One region of the Ralstonia flatus genome, then DNA from elsewhere that is predicted to be linked to it. Evidence: predicted binding sites of a transcription regulator. Region 1 holds the regulator's gene; each other region holds the start of a gene.

Region 1 (3,329 bases):
AGCGTTTCCATCACGGCGCGCGAGTACTTGGGCGGCTTTTCCGGATGCAGGCGGTCGAGATACACACGCATCTCGGGGCGGCTCTGCAAACGCCAGCCGGAGGCCAGCGCAACCAGTTCGACACCGCGATTGAGCCAGTCCTGGCGCAGCTCTTCGAGCAGCACACGGATGGTGTCTGCGGAAACATCTTCGTCGAACAGCTTGCGCAAGTCATTGACTCGCAACGGGTCCTGCGCGCAGATCAGCGCGGTCTCGAGGACGATCTTCGCCTCTTGGGTATTCATCGGGTTGAGCGGCTCGTCATTGCTCGCGCGCGGCAAGTCGCCGTCACGCTTGAGGTTTGTCGTCCCACCGCGAAGCACGCGGCATTTCTGAATGCTGTTGCCCACCCGGGCCTGGCGCGCGAAGGCCAATTATTCAATTGGGCCTTGCACCGAAACGCAGTGGCTATGCCCGCAAAGTAGGGCCGGAGGAGCGAGTTGATCCGGTGCCGGTCAGGCACCACAAGGGCAATTTCTTCCGCCGCCATGGGGACGGATACTGCGCCGGACGACTGTCAACGAAGAATGGCAGCCCGCCCGAATCGACTGTCCAGGGTGACTTTACCGCTGGATGGCATCGCTTGGCGCCGCGCTTGGGATTGTTAATGTGCGCGGGTGGCGAATCGAATTGTTGTCGATTGTAGGGCAATTTCCCGCGGCGCCGCAACCGGGAAGATGTCCTAGCCGCCCGTCCCAGGCAGGATGGCGATTTTCGCGTGCTTTAAACGCCTACAGTACGAGACAGAAGCCGTGTGCGTTGAGCATCTCCGGCAGCCAGATCGCGTGCACCAGGCCCCAGATCCCGAACACGGCGATAGCGACGCCCGCCGCGCCGCGTGCCCACCGCTGTCGCGACAGGCCGCGCAGCCAGCCGGCCAGACCGGACATCATCAATAGATTGGGCAGCGTACCGGCACCAAAGGCGAGCATGACGACCGCCCCGGAGGGGCCGTTGCCTGCCAACAACGCCACGGCCAATGCGCCGTAGACCATGCCGCACGGCACCAGGCCCCAGGCCAATCCGGTGATATACCGGCGCAGCAACGGCGGCCGACGTTGCAGCCCGCCGCCTAGCGTGGCCGCCACCCGAGACAGCGCGCCGGCGACGCGACCAAGCAGCCGCTCAATCCACACGCTGCGCCACGTATCGGAGGCGGAACGCACGAGCAGCAGAACCCCGTAGGCAAGTAACAAAGCGCTGGCAAAGGCAAACAAGCCGCGCTGGATCGGTAGCCACTGCTGGCGCCAGATGGTCGCGCCCATCGCTCCCATGATGGCGCCGAGCAACGCATACGTGGTCAGTCGCCCCGCATGCATGACGACCTGCTCGAACCACAGCCGGCGACGCGACACAATTCGCACCGGCACGGTCCCGCGTTCCGCCGCCAGCGCGATACCGCTGCACATCGCCAGACAATGCACACCACCAAGCAGTGCAATTAGAAAAACACTCAGAAGCGCCGCGGCACTCATCTTTTTGACGCTCTTTTGATATGGGCTAAGGTTTTCGTTTTGCTGTGGCGAACTCAGCGTAATTGACGCGTTTTGCCGCATCGGAAATGTCCGACGGCAAGAAGGTCGCCGCTATAATAAGTTGAGTTGCACCACAAGAATTACTCATTTCACTTTCTGGAAATCCAGTCGCCCCGCCCGTGCTCACTCGAATCGCACTTACTGACCAAGCCTCGCGCTGCTCCACCTGTGTACTCGGGCAAATCTGCCTTCCGGTGGGGATGAATTCCGACGACGTGCGCAAGATGGACGATTTGGTCGGCGAGCGCATCCGTATTAAGAAGGGGCAATCGCTCTATGCTTTGGGCGAGCCGCTTGAAGCCGTGTACGGCATTCGTTTCGGCACGCTCAAAACCCATCTGACGCTTGAAGACGGCCGTCACCAGATCACGGGATTCCACCTGCCGGGTGAAATCGTCGGGCTCGATGGCATTGGCGACATGCGCCATGTGTCGGACGCGACTGCGCTGGAAGATACCGAAGTCTGCGTGGTGCGTTACGACGAGCTGCAACAGCTTTCGCGCCGACTGCCTTCGCTGCAGCATCAGTTCCTGCGCATCATGAGCAAGGAAATCTCGCAGGATCACCTGATGCTGCTCACGCTCGGGTCCATGCGCGCAGAAGAACGTCTCGCGGCTTTCCTGCTCAATCTTTCCAAGCGTTCGGCGCAGCGCGGATATTCCTCGACCGAATTCGTACTGCGCATGAGCCGCGAAGAACTGGGCAGCTATCTGGGTCTGAAACTCGAAACGGTCAGCCGCCTGTTTTCGCGCTTTGCCGAAGCGGGCCTCATTCAGATCCGCCAACGCCACGTCAAGCTCATCGACCTGGCCGGCCTGCGCCAGGTGATGAGCGGTCAGGCCGCCTGAGTTACCGTCCATGGCGCCCGCTCACACGAGCGGGTGTTCGTGCGCTTCCAGTTTGCCGATACCTGGCGATACATAGAGCGTCAGCGCGCTCGACAATCCGCACAGCAACCAGAACACAAAGAACGACACGGTGTAGACCGCCTGGGCCGACACCGTGATCTGCTCGCCGAAAAAACGCAGATCGGCAGGGTCTACCACAGCGAAGACCACAAGCTCAGCCAGCGCGGCCGACAGAAATGCCGGCCACAGAATCCACATCAGCAGTCGACGCTTCATCGGGCCTCCGCGGGCATGGCATGCGCGGGCGCCGCAGCCGGCTTCTCGACGACCAAACCGCGCCGCACAACGTTATCGTGAATGACGGCATCCGGATGCGAAGCCGCCAGCCAGATCGTCACGCCACAGCCGATGATGGCGACGAACGGTCCGGCCATCAGGAGCCACGGCCAGGGCTCACGCCACCAGGGGCGTGCGGGTGCTGAAGTTTGCGTTGCGTGCATCGTTGCCTCCTGTTGGAGATGCCGCTCGTGCCACGCTAGCGCGGCACAATGAAGCTTGACGGCTCGCGCAGCACGAGGCTGCCATTGCCGTGATCTGCCTGAATGACGAAATGGATCTTGTGCGAACCAGGCGTTGCGTCGTCAGCGGGTCGACGCACGCGCACCGGCACCAGACGATTGGCGGCAGGCGGCAATTCCAGCGTGGTCGATTCGCCTCGACCGCCTTCCACGTCCAGTTCCGGCATGCCTTCTGCGGTGATGGTCACGCGCAAGGGTTGCTCGGAGGCGTTCATCAACTGCAGGCGGTAAACGTTCTCGATCTTGCCGCCATCCACTTCGCGCGCAAGGGCACCACGATCGCGGATCACATCCACCTTGAGCGGCTGACGCATCATCAGGGCCACGAT
Region 2 (3,329 bases), on a different contig from region 1:
CCGGCCGATGCGTTTGGAGATCCACCAGCCGAGAAACAGGATGAGCATCGCCGCGCACAGGCTGACGGCGAGGCGGCTGAAGGCGTCCCAGATGAAGTTCAGGCGTTCGGGATGAAGGTGCGAGAGAAAGTCTTCCATGGTCGAGTGTATCTGGGCGGGCAGGATTCTGGAGTGATGCGCTCCGCACGCCTGTCGCAGGCCGCAGTATTGGTGGGCAGGCTCGCGGGCAATGGCCCCAAGCCGATGCATCGACCACTGGGATGAGGATTTGGCTGCGTTTTGGAACCGAAAGTAACAAACGCGCCTTGGTCAAATTGACGCAGAAGGAGGCGGCGTCGGTTTGGACCCGGATGGAAGGGCCGAGTGCACTCAGGTGCGCAAGCGCTTTGAGCAAGACTTTGCCGCCCGCCGATTAGCTCGGACGGGCGGCGTCAGACGATCGGGAAAGGCTGTGGCCTTACTCCTCGACCTCGCTGCGCACCATCAACACCGGCTTGTTGGTCTTGCGCACCACGCCTTCAGCCACGCTGCCGAGCACCAGATGCTTGAGCCCGCGCCGGCCGTGGGTGCCGAGCACGATCAGGTCCGTCGCCGTCTCGTTGGCCTCCGCGACGATCGTTGCGGAGATCTGCCCCGGCGCGATGGATTTTTCGAGCAGCTTGGTCGAATGCTTGACGCCCGCCGCGTCGAGCTTCTTCGAGACCTCGGCAAGCGTGTCGCGGCCGTAGTTGACGACCTGCTTGGCGTAGGCAATCGAGTCCGCGCCGACCATGTCGAAGGTGATGTCGCTGCTATCGGCAACGAAGAGGGCTTCGACCTCCGCGCCCGTCGCCTTGCTGACCACAATGGCCTGGTGCAGCGCGAGGTAGGACGCGTGGCTGCCGTCGATGGCGAGCAGGATTCGCTGATACATGGTGGTCTCCAAGGCGTTGCGCAGTCGGGCACCGCGTGTAAACAGCGTAGACAGCGTGGCGGCGGGGCTGTTGATGCGCGTCAAAGGTCTTGCGTCACCACCTGCAGGACGGCCATGGCCGCGCGCATCCGGGAACATCACGGCTCCGTTGCGGCGCGGCGGCATGCTGGTTTGTCGCCTAGTCAATCCCGCCCAATGCCCAGCACCCAATAGAGCGGGCACATGCGGATCAACCCGGTGGCCAGAGGGATCAACCCCACCCAGCCCACCCATGCGGGAACCTTGTCAAAAAACGCCAGCAGGATCATGGCGAGGCCGATCAAGATGCGGACGGCACGGTCCGCGGTTCCAACATTGGTGAACATGGCAGCGCTCCTGGAAGCGGTGGAAAGACGATTTAGAGAATCAGATTGGGCGGCACATGAAACGGCGGTTCGCTGCAATCGCAGTTCCGTTGCAGCCAGCGTCGCGGTTGCCCGGATCCGGACGATGCGGTGGGAGCAAAATCTCGTCGACCCTCATGCTGAACTCGATGCGCGTAGGTTTTCACTATAAGAACGGGCCGGTGTCAGAAGTTGATCCCGCACAAGGTGCCGTGAGCTTTCTGTGACTGCCTTAGATGGACAGCCGTTAGCGGACGAGTCTATCGAGCGGTGCGCCCGACTCATTGAGGCAGATCAAGTGCCATTGGCGGCCGATCTGGCGAGCCAAACGCTGATGTAAATCAAGGGGCGATCCGCCGGGTGGTCCAACATGGAATTCAGCAACCCCGCATGGGGCAGACGACGGATTCGATGGAGGCACATCATGTACGACAGGATTCTGGTAGCGGTGGACGGCAGCCCTACCGCAGATCGGGCGCTGGACGAGGCTATCCAGCTTGCCCAAAAGCTCGGCTCCGAACTGGTCATCGCGCACATCATCGACAACTCGTATCTGATGTACGACGTCGGCTATGTCGATGTGGGCGCCTTTACCGAAGCGTTGGTCAAACAGGGCAACCAAATCGTGGCCGACGCGCGTGCCAAGGCCGAGAAGGCCGGTGTGCATGTCCACAGCGTGGTGGTCGACGATCCCATCGGAACCTTCGATATCGGCACGGCCATTGAACAGGCTGCCCACAACGTCGGTGCTCAAGCCCTGGTGCTGGGCACGCATGGGCGACGCGGCTTTCGCCGGCTGTTCCTGGGCAGCGTTGCCGAGAGCGTTGTGCGCATGAGCACACTGCCTGTGCTGCTGGTTCGTGCGGTGCCGACAGAAACACGGCGTGCAGCGACAGAACCGCTGAGCAATGCCGTCATCGCCTAGCTCGCGGCCCCTCTCTGACACGACACCGGAATCTGACCATGACCTACACCAGCGTGATGGTGCATCTGGACCGCAGCGAACGCGCCATGCACCGCCTCAACCTTGCGGCCCAGTATGCGCGGGCACACAACGCCAAACTTGTCGGCATCTATGCGAGCTTTGCGCCCAGCGTCAGTTGGTTCTACATGATGGAAAACGCTGCACGTTATCTGGAGGAAGACCGAATCCGGCGCGACAGCATCCGCGATGCCGTGCACGCGCGCTTTCGCCTGGCGACCGAAGGGCTTCCGGTGGAAACCGAGTGGCGCGCAGTGGAGGGCGACCCCGTGGCGCTCGTGCTGCGCGAAGCGCGGGAAGCCGACCTCCTGGTGGTCGGACAACGAAACCACGATGAACCCGACGAATTTGTCGCCGGCGACTTTGTGGAAACGCTGATCCTGGAGTCGGGCCGCCCGGTGCTGGTTGTGCCGTACGCCGGCGATTTCACGACATTGCCCAAGCGCGTTCTGGTGGCCTGGAGCGGTGGTCGCGAATCGGCCCGGGCGTTGCACGACGCCATGCCCATCATGGCAGGCGCGAACGCGCACGTGCTGCAGATCACCAGCACCCAGCCGAAGCACTGGGCCGAAGAAACCACCGTGGGGCAGGTTGCGCGTGCGCTGAACGCGCGCGGCATTCATGCCACGGTGGAAGAGACCGATTGCGCAGATTCCGACACCGCCATCGGCGAGTTGCTGCTCTCGCGAGCGGCCGACTTCAACGCCGACCTGATCGTCATGGGCGCCTACGGGCATAGCCGCCTGCGTGAACTCGTGCTCGGCGGGGTGACGCGCACGCTGCTCAAGACGATGACCGTGCCGGTGCTGATGTCGCACTGACTGAGTCTGGGGGCCGATCGGACATCAGGAGATCACGAATGAAGAACGATATCCAGCTCAAGCACGATGTCGAAGAAGAACTGCAGTGGGATCCGGCAGTGGATGCCAGCAGCTTTGCAGTGAAAGCCAAGGACGGCGTCGTCACACTTTCTGGCAGCGTCGATACGTTTGCAGACAAGCACGCGGCGGAAGAGGCTGTCCGGCGGGTTGGCGGTGTGCGGATCCCGTCG
Region 3 (3,329 bases), on a different contig from region 1:
CTCGTTCTTCAAGCCCAGCAGCCCATAAACCGCGTGCATCGCGCCGCGAACCGAATATTCGACGGTGAACACTACGTCCTGAGGGATCTCAACATACTGCCCAAGCAGCGCGAAGTTCTTCGCTCCGTGCGGGATCACTGGCGGCCGATCCGAAGGCTCGCGGCGCTCAAATTCGCTGGTGATGTACGGCATCATCACCGGGATCACAGTGGTGGTACGACAGACCTCGTCAAGAATGTCCTCGCAATGCAAATGGTGCAGCAGCTCGGTGAGGATTTCCTGGCCGGTTGCCTGGGCCATCGTCTTGTCGATGTAATCGCCCTTGTTGTCCACGAAGAGCCCGTAGCCCCACAGGGTGTACATGTCTTTCGGCTGTCCGGCGAAGTGCGGCGCGTGAGGCACGACGATCGACATCAGCCAACTCGAATCCTTGAACGTCATCAGACCGCCGGTGCCTGGCGCATTGCCGGTAAAGGTCTCAATCCGGTGCACAAGCGCCGGGCTGCGCATCGTCAAGGTGAACGACTCCCACTTGCTTTCGTCGACGTTGCCACAGAACGCATTCGGCCGCCCGAGCCCAGGTTCCTTACGGGCCATGGTCTCCCACAGAGTCCAGGCGCCATCGCGTTTGTCGCGCACCAGTTCCGGTGCATGGTGGTCGTCCCCATAAGACGCGTCGGCGGTCATCGAGCCGATGGTGATGAGCACCAGATCCTCTTGCCGCACGTCATAGGCCATCGGCTGTCCGCCGCGCACCACGCGCAGCAGTCCAATTCGCCGGCCGTCACCGGTTTCAACAAAGTCGACATCCTCCACCTTTGTGCCATATTCGAACACCACACCCTGCTGTTTCAGCCATTGCTCCATCGGCCGCACGATCGCGTCATACTGGTTCAGCGGCGTGCGCCGTACGCCGGCCAACGTGTGGATACGCGGGAACTCCTGCAAGAAGCGCAACATATAGCGTTTGAGTTCGATCGCGCTGTGCCAGTTCTGGAAGGCGAAGGTCGTACGCCACATGGCCCAGAAGTTGGTCTCGAAGAAGTGCGGCGAGAAACAGTCCTCAATGCGAAGCGTATGCAGCAGCCCTTCTGGCGTGGCCAGCAATCGCATGATCTCCAACCGGTCATGGAGGTTGAAACCCAGATCGGCAGCGTCGAGGATACGGCGTTGCCCGTCGATCAGCCGGGCGTGTGAATCCGAGCGCCATTCGGCGTTGAAGGCCCAGGCCTGCTGCTTGACACTGATTTTCGGATCATCCAGCGACGGAATGCTGTCGAGCACGTTCCACAGACAGACATAAGTCTCTTCGGTGAACATGCGACCGCCCCGAGTTACATAGCCTTTGTGCGGATCACCGGAGCCATCGAGCGCACCACCGGCCACCTGCTGTTCCTCCAAGATGTGGATGTTCTCCCCCTTGAAGCCTGCGTCGCGAATCAGCAGCACGGCAGCCGACAATGACGCAATGCCGCTGCCAACCAGGTATGCGCTACGGTGCTCGTTCTTCGTTACCTCAGCCATGGAATCCTCTGATTCTGTGTGGATGCTCAATGAGCAACGCGACTTGGGAATACTTTAGGTGGGTATGCGATCGATACTTTGCGCCAGCGCAAGTTGCTGTTGAGTCTCATGCCGCCGTAATGGATTTGTCATGTTTGCTTTCCGCGACACATCCCCTATCGGCTGGGCACAACCATGGAGAAGCCACGGCGCTTGCGCCCGCGCGCGCGGCCCCAATGTCGCGGGTTGATGAAGGTCAACCTCGGCGATTTCCAAGCGTCAATACTGGGAACGCATACCAATGCGCGGTTGTCCGGCGCCTACCCAGGCCGCCCACCAACCTTCCCAGCATTGGAGACCAGACTCACTTTCAATAAGGTCGACTTGGAGAAGAATCCCATGGAACCGCGACAGCAACAGTTCTCCCTCTGGTACGTGCTCGTGACCATACTGGCCATGCTTGCAATCCAGACGCTCTTCGTGTCGGGGCATGTCGAGACGATCCCATACAGCGATTTCAAGGTCCTACTGAAGGCTGGCAAGCTCAAGGACGTGGCTATTGGTGAGCAGGCTATCAGCGGAACCTTCTCGACAGAAGGTATCGACAATCTCCTTGCCAAGCAGCAGATCGAGGAAATCCGCCGAGAGGCAAAGGGCGACCACGCCTTCTCCACGCTTCGAGTGGCCGATCCTGAGCTGGTGCAGGAGCTCGAAGCGGCAAAGGTGCGCTTCGTCGGGCAGCCCGACAACAAATGGCTGAGCACGATCCTCTCGTGGGTTGTGCCGGCCGTCATCTTTTTCGGTATCTGGAGCTTTCTCATCAAGCGCGTGGGCGGCGCCGCCGGCAGCATGATGGAAATTGGCAAGAGCAAGGCAAAGGTCTACATGCAAAAGGAGACCGGCGTGACTTTTGCCGACGTGGCTGGAATCGACGAAGCCAAGGAGGAGCTGTCGGAGATTGTTAGCTTCCTGAAAGATCCTCAGCGGTACCAGCGCCTGGGCGGAAAAATTCCCAAGGGCGTGCTGCTGGTTGGGGCCCCGGGCACTGGCAAGACCTTATTGGCAAAGGCCGTGGCAGGCGAAGCCGGCGTGCCATTCTTCAGCATGAGCGGCTCCGACTTCGTCGAGATGTTCGTTGGTGTGGGTGCAGCACGGGTCCGCGATCTCTTTAAGCAAGCCGAAACCAAAGCCCCCTGCATCATCTTCATTGATGAGCTTGACGCACTCGGAAAGACGCGAGCACTGAATGCGGTCGGCGGCAACGAGGAGCGCGAACAAACACTGAACCAGCTTCTGGTCGAGATGGACGGTTTTGATAGCAACAAAGGCGTCATCATCATGGCCGCCACAAACCGACCCGAGATACTGGACCCCGCCCTGCTTCGCCCCGGTCGCTTTGACCGCCACGTCGCACTGGACCGGCCTGACCTCAAGGGACGGGAGCAGATTCTCAAAGTTCACGTCAAGGGCGTTGTCCTCGCTCCTGAGGTCGACCTGACTAAACTCGCCGGACGGACCCCGGGGTTCGCAGGTGCCGATCTTGCCAACTTGGTTAACGAAGCCGCGCTCCTTGCCGCGCGCAAGAGCAAGCAAATGGTCGAGATGGCAGATTTCGACGAGGCGCTTGACCGGATCGTCGGCGGCCTGGAAAAAAAGAACCGCGTGATGAATCCGAAGGAGAAGGAAACTATCGCATTCCACGAGGCAGGACATGCCATCGTCGCGGAGCATCGGCCGCTGGCTGACCGTGTCTCCAAAGTTTCCATCATTCCGCGGGGCGTTGCGGCGTTGGGTTACACGCAACAGACCCCAACCGAGGACCGCTA
Region 4 (3,329 bases), on a different contig from region 1:
ATTTTTTAAATGGGGTCGGAACAAATTAATAAATGCACGACATCAGTGCGGGTTTATTAATGGGGACAGATCAAAATCGGTGCGATTGATGCCGTCTGCGTGACGGCGTCGCCGCCGCTATTCGATGCGCGCGCTGTTCTCCATTCCCACTTCTGCGGCGCGACGAGGCGGTCGCCCCTTGGGCAATGGGGCAACCCGACGCCCTCCGGTGCGCGCCAAGGTGGCGAGAAACGCCTCGTTGCCAAGCGGCCAACCGCTGTGCACATGCTGGCGGATCTGCGTCAGCTGGTCTGAACCCAAACCGTCATGCCACAACGTCCGGTATCGCGACTGCCGCTCGAACGGTGTGTTGCCAAGCCGCCAATAGCAATAGTGGTCACTCACCCACGGAATGGATTGGATGCCGACGTGGTGACGATACGAGCTCCATCGATCTTCCTCAGGCGTGCTGACGAGCCCCGCGCGCACCGCGTTGGACTCCACATACAACAGGACCGGCAGCACCCACTCGGCGGGGTCCAATACCGTCGATCGGAAGCGCCCCTCCCACAACGTGCCGCTGCGATCCGCCGCAGCGTTGAAGTAGCGCGTATAGCGCCGCCCCACGGCCTGCAGCGTGCGCGACAGGCTGTCCGCCACCTTGGGTGTTCCCACCAGATGGACATGATTCGGCATCAGCGAAAACCCATGGATGGCGAAGTCATGCTCGCGGGCCGCCATGCGCAGCGTGTCGAGATAGAACGCGTAGTCGTCGTCGCCGCGAAAGACGGTCTGGCGATTGTTGCCGCGCTGCAACACGTGCACCGGGACATCGATTGGACTGAGACGAGGCAGGCGAGCCATGGGAAAAAACGGGGAAGAAAAGCACCATCGTAGCCGGAGCACGCGAATCTGTCCCCAATTTTTATAGCGCAAACGCTTGCATGACGTTGTCGTCGGGCCGCAACGGCGAAGTTTGCGTGCCGTCAAATCGGCGGCCCGATGCGCCATCTGCGACCGGCCCAACTTGATCCCAAGCAAATCGGACAGGCAACTTCCCCGCGAGACTGGCTCCCATCACATCACGAGACAACACGAGAGGGAGCGTTTCATGGCTTTTTACCGCCTAGCCGCAGTCGCCGCAGCCGCCGGCATGTTTGCCGCCGGATTCAGCCCGGCCGCATTTGCGCAGAGCACCGATTTGGCGCCCGCCACCGGCAATTGGATGGTGCGCCTGCGCGCCGTCAACCTGACAGCCGCCAACAAATCCGACGCGGTGCCGGCGCTTGCCATTCCGGCGGATGCCATTCAGATCAACAACAAGGTTCTGCCCGAGCTGGATATCTCGTACTTCTTCACGCCGCACCTTGCGGCCGAGCTGATCCTGACGTACCCGCAGCAGCACGACGTGACCGTCATGCAAAGTGCGCTGGGCGGCCCGACAAAGATCGGCAATTTCCGCCACCTGCCGCCGATTCTGACGATGCAGTATCACTTCACGCCCGAGTCGCGCTTCAAGCCGTACGTGGGTGCGGGCATCAACTACACGCGCATTTCCAATGTGAATCTGCAGGTGCCGGGCGTGGGTCCGCTCGACCTCAGTAAAAACAGCTTCGGCCCGGCGCTGCAGGTCGGCTTCGACTATCGCCTGACCGAACGCCTCTACTTCAACGTCGACCTGAAGAAGACCTGGATCAGCGCCGACGTGAAGATGGCCGGCCAGACCATCAGCAAGGTCAAGGTTGACCCGTGGCTGCTGGGCGTCGGCCTGGGCTATCGCTTTTAAGGGAGGACGATCAGCGAACCGACACTGTCCTGATCGACTTTTACCGACGTGCCGCAGGGGCCGTCGACGGCGGGGGCGCTCGTCGGCGGTGGTTGGCGCGTTCGGCCCGGCATGCGTTGGGGCGGCCGGGCATTTTTTTTGGGCGCTCGGTTTAGATCCGCTGCCTGATGGCCGGGAGCCACGCAAGCGAGTAGCCGACCGGCGGCGCAGTCGCTCAAACGGCATCCACCGCAAAGATGCGGCGATGCTCCTTGATGGCATAGCGATCCGTCATGCCGGCAATGTAATGCGCAATCCAGCGCGGCTGCTCTTCAGGGTTGGCTTTCGCCTGGTATTGCGGCGGCAGCAGACGCGGATCATCCATGAACGCGCCGAACAGGTCGTCGATGATGCGGCGCGCCTTGGCCGCCATGCGCATCACGAGGTAATGCCGATACAGGTTATCGAACAGGAAACGCTTGAGCGCCCGCGCCTCTTCGCGCATCGGCTCGGAGAAGGCAACGAGCGCCGGTGCGGCACGCACATCGTCGATGCATTGCGGCGCAACTTCTGCGATGCCCGCCCGCGTGGTGCCGATCAGGTCGACGATCAGCGCGTTGATGATGCGACGAATAGTTTCGTTGATCAGGCGTCGGCCGCTGACGTCCGGAAATGCCGCCTCGGCTTCGCGCCGATGGATGGCCCACAGCGGCACGTCTTCGAGTTGCTCCAGCGTGATCAGGCCGGAGCGCAGGCCGTCGTCGATATCGTGGTTGTTGTACGCGACCTCATCGGCGAGGTTGGCGAGTTGCGCTTCCAGCGAAGGCTGCTGCCCTTCGAGAAAGCGCCGCCCCAAGTCACCCAGCGTCGCCGCGTTATTGCGCGCGCAATGTTTGAGGATGCCCTCGCGCGTTTCGAACGTCAGGTTCAGCCCGTCGAAACCGCCGTAGCGCTCTTCCAGCCGATCGACCACGAGCAGGCTCTGCAGGTTGTGCTCGAACCCGCCGTACGGCTTCATGCAATCGTTGAGCGCATCCTGCCCGGCATGGCCGAACGGCGTGTGGCCCAGATCATGTGCCAACGAAATCGCTTCAACGAGATCCTCGTTCAGGCGCAGGCTACGCGCGATCGAACGGGCGATCTGCGCGACTTCCAGACTGTGCGTGAGCCGCGTCCGGAACAGGTCACCTTCGTGATTCACGAAGACCTGCGTCTTGTATTCGAGCCGGCGGAACGCGGTGCTGTGGATGATGCGATCGCGGTCACGCTGGAACTCGGTGCGCGACGTGGACGGTGGCTCGGCATGGACGCGGCCGCGCGTCTGCGCCGAATGCGCGGCGTAGGGAGCGAGAGGGCCTTCGAGATCGAACGGCGCGGACGGCACATCAAATCGGTCGTTCATCGGGCCATCTCGTCTTGTCTCAGGCGACGGGCGCCTCGGTCGGCGGTCGCAGCACGGCGTGCTGCAAGGTAGCGCGCAAGTCGGCGTCGGGCACCGTGGTCACGAAGGCCTGGCCCAGCTTGCGCAGGAGTACGAACTTGATCTCGCCGGCTTCGGCCTTCTTGTCGACGCGCATCAGGTCAA

Evidence for each region. Region 1 encodes FNR, which switches genes on or off when oxygen is low (the NO sensors DNR and NnrR bind a similar motif). Its sites were predicted from a motif close to TTGATNNNNATCAA; they were not measured.
Region 2: a site for FNR is predicted at 1,628-1,641, ahead of R2676_RS24070 (universal stress protein). Genes of this name have one in related genera too.
Region 3: a site for FNR is predicted at 1,750-1,763, ahead of R2676_RS16760 (oleate hydratase). Genes of this name have one in related genera too.
Region 4: a site for FNR is predicted at 1,007-1,020, ahead of R2676_RS18105 (OmpW/AlkL family protein). Genes of this name have one in related genera too.

Annotation. Positions count from the first base shown of each region.
Region 1 is NZ_CAUDLI010000003.1:62,180-65,508, forward strand. It holds gene scpB (SMC-Scp complex subunit ScpB) at 1-284, opposite strand, end outside; gene R2676_RS07305 (sulfite exporter TauE/SafE family protein) at 771-1,514, opposite strand; gene fnr (fumarate/nitrate reduction transcriptional regulator Fnr) at 1,694-2,422, shown strand; gene R2676_RS07315 (hypothetical protein) at 2,444-2,698, opposite strand; gene R2676_RS07320 (FixH family protein) at 2,695-2,922, opposite strand; gene ccoG (cytochrome c oxidase accessory protein CcoG) at 2,958-3,329, opposite strand, start outside.
Region 2 is NZ_CAUDLI010000013.1:130,061-133,389, forward strand. It holds gene R2676_RS24055 (mechanosensitive ion channel family protein) at 1-138, opposite strand, end outside; gene R2676_RS24060 (universal stress protein) at 458-913, opposite strand; gene R2676_RS24065 (YgaP family membrane protein) at 1,096-1,278, opposite strand; gene R2676_RS24070 (universal stress protein) at 1,721-2,221, shown strand; gene R2676_RS24075 (universal stress protein) at 2,260-3,099, shown strand; partial or broken gene R2676_RS24080 (BON domain-containing protein) at 3,138-3,329, shown strand, end outside.
Region 3 is NZ_CAUDLI010000007.1:66,549-69,877, forward strand. It holds gene R2676_RS16760 (oleate hydratase) at 1-1,524, opposite strand, end outside; gene ftsH (ATP-dependent zinc metalloprotease FtsH) at 1,903-3,329, shown strand, end outside.
Region 4 is NZ_CAUDLI010000008.1:74,715-78,043, reverse strand. It holds gene R2676_RS18110 (transposase) at 118-843, opposite strand; gene R2676_RS18105 (OmpW/AlkL family protein) at 1,091-1,765, shown strand; gene R2676_RS18100 (deoxyguanosinetriphosphate triphosphohydrolase) at 1,980-3,146, opposite strand; gene aroB (3-dehydroquinate synthase) at 3,166-3,329, opposite strand, start outside.